One region of the Lysinibacillus sp. RS11 genome, then DNA from elsewhere that is predicted to be linked to it. Evidence: riboswitches for the same ligand, from Rfam matches in the RefSeq annotation. Region 1 holds a riboswitch; the other holds the start of a gene.
The links. A riboswitch is a leader RNA that binds a small molecule or an ion and turns the genes downstream of it on or off. The one in region 1 is predicted to bind S-adenosylmethionine.
Positions count from the first base shown of each region.

Region 1 (3,425 bases):
TAGAGGGTGTGCACGATATTTTTGTGCCAGGACCACAGGGGAAACGTGATCCAATTCAATTACAAGATGTATCGGATCGACTTGGCACAATTGGTATTCCACTAGACTTAGATAAAGTAAAAGGTATTGTGATTTCAGATATTTTAGATGCACCATCAACAATCGTTCCTGCTGATGAAGAAACAGATATTATGGCCAATCATTTATTAAACTTCCTACGTGAAGAAATTAAAGTAGGCCGTTTAACGAATAGTTTACGACCAATCCAATCAGGAGTAGGTTCAGTAGCAAATGCTGTATTATTTGGCTTTAAAGACTCTGAGTTTGAGAACTTGGAAATATATTCGGAAGTACTACAAGATGCGGTATTTGAATTAATAGATGCAGGTAAGGTAAACTTTGCATCTGCTACTTCTATTACTCTTTCCGAGGCAGTTGGAAACCGAGTGTATAGTAATTTCGAAAAATATACTGATAAATTAGTATTACGCCCGCAAGAAATTTCTAACCAACCAGAAATTATTCGCCGACTCGGGTTAATTTCTGTTAATACAGCGCTTGAAGTAGATATTTACGGGAATGTGAATTCTACGCATGTTTCTGGCACAAAGATGATGAATGGAATCGGCGGTTCTGGAGACTTTGCGCGTAATGCACGATTAGGTATTTTCGTCACAAAATCTTATGCGAAAGGCGGAAATATTTCTAGTATCGTCCCAATGGTATCGCATGTGGACCATACGGAGCATGATGTAGACGTAATCGTAACAGAGCAGGGAGTAGCAGATTTGCGAGGGCTTGCACCAAAAGAACGGGTTGCACTCATTATCGATAACTGTGCACATCCGGAATATCGTGAGCAATTACGGAAGTATTTTAACGATGCTAACGAAGCAACAGGTGGGCACCATACGCCACACAATCTAGAAAAAGCACTTTCATGGCATGTCAATTACGCAAAAAACGGGACGATGAAGGACCCTGCATTATCGAAATAATAAAATGAAGAAAGCCTTGAAGGACAGTTGACTTGTTCCTTCAAGGCTTTTAGTTGTTAAGAAGTATTGCGCGAAAAGCTAGGGACAAGCAAGGTCTCTGAGTGATCGGGTGGGGCCCCGAAGTAATCAGGAGAGCCGGCAAAGTGATCGTTTAAGACCCAGCCCGTAGCGGAAATCAAAGCCTTCTAATCGGGATGGATAAAAATGGTTAATCAACACACTTGTTTTTTCTTTTTCTTAAATGCAGAAGTCACTTTAGGCTCAGTTCCCTGAATTAATCTCTTTATATTTTCAATATGCAAAATGATTGCTATTGCAAAAAGTAGTAGGGCTATAATCGTTGGACCTACTCCAGGAATCCATAAATATGTTGCTGTACAAAAAACAAGATAAAATTCAAGTACACCGACAATTAAATAATTCGTCGCGAAAGATAAAATAACAAATAAAATGAGTGCAAATAAACCAATCTCCCAATCAACTGCTAGTAGGATCCCTATGATTGATGCAGTTCCTTTGCCGCCATTGAAGCCCATATGAAATGGAAAATTGTGACCTAGGATGACACCGGCAGCTATGATATAGGTTAAGAGCCAAACTTGTATTTCTGTTAAATTTGTTGCATCTGCTAGATAGAAATGGGCACCTATAATAGCTGCTACACCTTTACCGATATCGATAAGGGCGACTAATACGCCGTATTTCCATCCAAGGGAAAGTGTTGCATTGGAAGCACCAGCATTTCCATGACCAGCCTTTTTTAGATCGACCCCGGATAAGAACTGGGCGACTTTAGAGCCGTGAATACAGCCAATTAAATAACCAACAAGTAGAAAAATAATAACGGCTTTTACCATAAAACTCCTCCTTTCTAAATAAATACTAAAATAGTGTATGCGTTCGTAATACGTTCAGAAGCAGACAGAAGTTTCGGAAAAAATAAAATTTTAGTGTTGACAGAAAAAAAGTCTATGTTTATACTGTGTAACAACGATGGAAATTGAATCTCATACTCTTATCAAGAGCGGCGGAGGGATAGGCCCTATGATGCCCGGCAACCAGTAAGTGACGAACTTGCTAAGGTGCTAATTCCTACAGATTCTTACTTGGATCTGGCAGATAAGGGGAGGAAAACTTGCAACCGCAACCCTCTTCTTAGCTGAAGAGGGTTTTTGTTTTCTACTGAAAAATCCTCCTCATCTCCGGTGCCATCGTAAAAAAATAACCATTTGGAGGTATACAATGACAAATTTTAAACCAGAAACATTGCTGTTACACGGGGGCCAAGAGCCAGACCCTGTAACAGGATCTCGCACAGTACCCGTATATCGCTCAACGGCTTTCGTTTTTAAAGACACTGCTCATGCGCAACGTCTTTTTGCCTTAGAGGAAGCTGGCAATATTTACACTCGTATTACAAACCCAACTGTAGATGTTTTTGAAAAACGCGTCGCTTTATTAGAGGGCGGTACAGCAGCAGTAGCACTTTCATCTGGTGCAGCAGCTATCGCATTTTCCATTTTAAATCTTGCGGGTGCAGGTGATGAAATTGTCGCGGCGAGTTCTTTATATGGAGGTACTTATAATTTATTTGCCAATACACTACCAAACTACGGTATTAAAACAATTTTTGTAGACGAAACAAACCCTGAAAATTTCCAAGCAGCGATTACTGATAAAACAAAAGTGGTGTTCGCTGAAATTTATGGTAACCCAAGTTTAAAAGTGCTAGATATTGAAGCGGTAGCGAATATTGCACATGAAAACGGCTTGCCATTAATTATCGATAGTACATTTGCTTCACCATATGGCTCTACACCAATTGACTTCGGTGCAGATATCGTCGTTCATTCTGCAACAAAATGGATTGGCGGACATGGTACAACTTTAGGTGGCGTTGTAGTAGATGCAGGAAAGTTTGATTGGACTCGTGGGCGTTTCCCAGGCTTTACTGAGCCAGATGCTTCTTATCACGGTTTGCGTTATGGTATTGACACAGCAGAGGCTGCATTTGCCACAAAACTGCGTGTACAATTGCTACGCGACTTTGGACCAACGTTAAGTGCAGATGCAGCATTTAATTTATTACAAGGGTTAGAAACGCTTCATTTGCGTATTCCTAAACACAATGAAAATGCATTGGCAGTAGCTGAATATTTACGTAACCACCCATCTGTGGAATATGTAAATTACAATGGCTTAGAAGATTTCCCTACTCATGATTTAGCAAAAAAATATTTGAGAAATGGCTTCGGTTCAGTGCTTACATTCGGTATTAAAGGTGGACGTGAAGCAGGGCGTAAACTAATTGATAGTGTGAAATTATTCTCGCACGTAGCAAATGTAGGGGATGCCAAATCATTAATTATCCATCCAGCATCTACTACACATCAGCAACTATCAGCTGAAGAGTTAATCCAAACTGGT
Region 1 is NZ_CP168124.1:374,771-378,195, forward strand. It holds gene AB9L17_RS01970 (succinate CoA transferase) at 1-998, shown strand, start outside; gene AB9L17_RS01975 (glycerol-3-phosphate acyltransferase) at 1,211-1,855, opposite strand; SAM riboswitch class I at 2,011-2,124, shown strand; gene AB9L17_RS01980 (O-acetylhomoserine aminocarboxypropyltransferase/cysteine synthase family protein) at 2,241-3,425, shown strand, end outside.

Region 2 (3,425 bases), 1.3 Mb from region 1:
AGTAGGGAAATTTTATATTCACCAGTGTAGAAGTTATTAAAATACCTTTCCAAATTCACGGAAAAAGAGTAGGAGGAAAAGATGAACAAATCGTATAAAATGATCGTTGCTATTCTTTTGAGTATTTTCACTTTTACTTCAATTACATTTTTAGGAACTATTGCTATTGTGTTATCTAATGTAGAGTTTTTTAATTTTCAACCTACGTTTTTTGGTCAAGATATTGTTTATGTTCATATTCAGGATCGTGTATTTAAAGCTAATGTAACATGGACGGGTGTACTACTATTTGGTCTTTTAGGAGGTGTTATTCAACTTCTTATTAATAAATTTAGTAAATCAGATAACCACGCGTATTGATATTAAATAAATCCGCCAATCTTCATTCGTAATAAAACGCCAAAGTTTCATTAATACGACAAGCGCCATTACGAGGAGGATTAAATATCGACAATGACTACAAATAAGAAAAAGTTGAATGAATCCGGAGGTCAATGGAGTAATGGATTTTATGTAGCATTAGCATATGGAATGTTATTCGTTTCTTTAATGCTCGTAACAGGAAAAGAGCTTACAATTAATATTTTGACTATACCCGCTTTAGTATTATTTTTGGTTGTTAGCGTTACTGAATATTTTGTGACGAGAGACGAAAAAAAAGATATGCCTCAATGGATTATAGTGGGAGCATTTGTTATGGCTGTTCTTACTGCAATAGGTATGACGGTTATTTCAAACTAGGGAGTGAGAAGATGCTACATAATGGAATAAAATAGATCGGATTTTTAGCTATGCTAATGTTTGGAGGCATTTTTATTTTCAGATGGTTTCTTCGAGATGAATTATTATTAGATCAATTCATTGGTTTTTTGGTAGGTTCTATTCTTTTTATCGTGTCTTTTTTTGTTAAAAGAAACTAAATTAGTCTGGTCGTCTCTACGATTACTATTGAGCTTTATAAATATGTCTCTTTACAATAGATGATTACTATCTTTTGCTTCACATTTTCTATACCTTCAATTTCTGCAAATGCACCTACATCTTTGTAATTCTCCTGTTTTAACAATCTAATTCCCTATCGTCGTGATAGATGGTTCTAAGATTACACCAACATTTTTAACATCTTAATTTAGCACTTCATAAATCGCCCCTCTCTTTTTTACCGTGGTCGCCTTAAAGCGGATTTTCTTTCTTGAAAAAACGTTTTTATGTTCTATGAAATAGTATTTAATTAAAAACAGGTTGCAATTATAGATGTTTTATTATAGTATTTCATTATTGTGCAAAAAAATAATATATTTTTTCTTCTTATCAAGAGAGATGGAGGGACTGGCCCTATGAGATCTCGGCAGCGGAACTTTGTGATTAAGTTACTGTGCCAAATCCAGCAAGCAATGGCTTGATAGATAAGAGGAGTGTTTTATAAATATAAGACCTCTTCTTGTTATTTCAAGGAGAGGTCTTTTTTTAGAAAAAAATGGACAAGGATGTATCCATTTTTAATTTTTGGAGGTAGAACAATGAAGAAAGAGAATCCATGGGCGCTGATCCCATTTGTTGTTTTTTTAGTTTTATTTATTGGTTCAGGGATTATTACAGGTGATTTTTATGCCTTTCCTGTCATTGTAGCCATTTCCATTTCGGGCGCTGTGGCTCTGGCGATGAATCGAAAAGAATCGTTTTCGCGAAAGGTTGATATTTTCTGCAAAGGCGCAGGAAATTTAAATGTCATGCTGATGGTTGTTATTTTTCTCTTGGCTGGAGCCTTTTCAGCGGTAGCAAAAGGCATGGGGGCAGTGGATTCCACTGTTAACTTTGCTTTATCGGTCATTCCGCCAAACCTGCTTGTCGTAGGCTTGTTCATCATTGCCTGCTTTATCTCCCTGTCAATGGGTACATCGGTGGGAACGATTGTTGCACTGGCGCCGATCGGAGTTGGGATAAGCGAGCATATCGAACTTTCCATGGCTTTAGTAATGGCAGCGATTGTTGGCGGTTCGATGTTTGGCGATAATTTATCCATTATTTCAGATACAACAATTACTGCCGTTCGTTCACAAGGCGCACAAATGAAGGATAAATTTAAGGTGAATTTTTGGATTGTGTTGCCGGCAGCTATTGTAACGAGCATTATTTTAGGGGTTATCACAATGGGTGAAACCGCACAAGTGGAGCATTTAAGCTATAGTTGGATAAAAATTGTTCCCTATGTTTTAGTTATTATTTTAGCGTTAGCTGGAATGAATGTTTTCTTTGTTCTCGCATTTGGTATTGTTCTCGCCGGGGCTGTTGGCTTAGCGGATGGCAGCTATCATTTAATGAGCCTTATGCAAACGATTGGCGAAGGAATGGCAGGCATGTATGAAATGGCATTTCTTGCAATATTAATAGCTGGAATGGTGGAGGTTATTAAGTTTAACGGAGGAATTGACTTTCTACTTCACCTTGCGACACGAAGAATTAAATCGAAAAAGGGTGCTGAATTTGGGATTGCCAGCCTTGTGGGTCTAACTAATTTATCTACGGCCAATAATACGATTGCTATTTTAATTGCTGGTCCGCTTGCTAAAAATATTGCTGAACAGTATGATATTGAGCCGAGAAAGTCCGCAAGTATATTAGATATTTTCTCCTGTACGGTCCAAGGTCTTCTGCCATACGGAGCCCAATTCCTGGCAGCCGCAAGCGTAGCTGGAATATCGCCAGTGAGCATGCTACAATACTCTTTCTATCCGATCTTGATAGGAATTTGCGGAATCATCGCTATCCTTATTGGATACCCGGCACAAAAGAAAGCCTGATCTTTATCACTTTAAAGTGATGGGGGTTGCTTTTAAGAAATTTGAACTTAAATTCAAAAAATCCAATTGTTTTGAAAAAAAGATTAATCAAAACGATTGGATTTTTTTATGGGGTTATAGGTAGGGTATATATGATCATTCCTATTGAGCTTTTTAAATACGTACACGTGTAATTGTTCTAAAGTCATAGAAATATGTGGTCAGGTTATTCACTATTCTTTAAATAAATCCATTGACATGTTTTTCATAAATTCTCTCACTTCTCGGATGCAAGGAAGTTCACTTTCTACAAGCTCCACCCCGACATTTTTTGCTAGTGGTTGAAGTATCGGGCTTAACTCTTTAGAATCAAATATTTTACTTGGTCTTACCTCTAAGCAATAGCTTTCGATAAATTTCAGGTTTCTTCTTACTTTCAATATGCAACTGGATCATTGTTCAACCTCCCTCTTCTACTTGTTAAAGGATGCCGATGAATCTACAACTTAATCTGATTTCACCCCATGTGCAATAATCACTTACTTCATCTCTTCATTAAATTTCTACTTTGTAGCTATTCACAAAGTGAACCACTCTCTATTAACTCTACTAACAACCTGTCCATTCTGCAATACTTCAAAATCC
Region 2 is NZ_CP168124.1:3,953,649-3,957,073, forward strand. It holds gene AB9L17_RS20435 (hypothetical protein) at 82-360, shown strand; gene AB9L17_RS20440 (hypothetical protein) at 454-741, shown strand; SAM riboswitch class I at 1,306-1,413, shown strand; gene AB9L17_RS20445 (Na+/H+ antiporter NhaC family protein) at 1,521-2,801, shown strand.
Region 2: it holds a riboswitch for S-adenosylmethionine, as region 1 does, so the genes downstream of both, AB9L17_RS20445 (Na+/H+ antiporter NhaC family protein) here and AB9L17_RS01980 (O-acetylhomoserine aminocarboxypropyltransferase/cysteine synthase family protein) in region 1, are expected to answer to the same signal.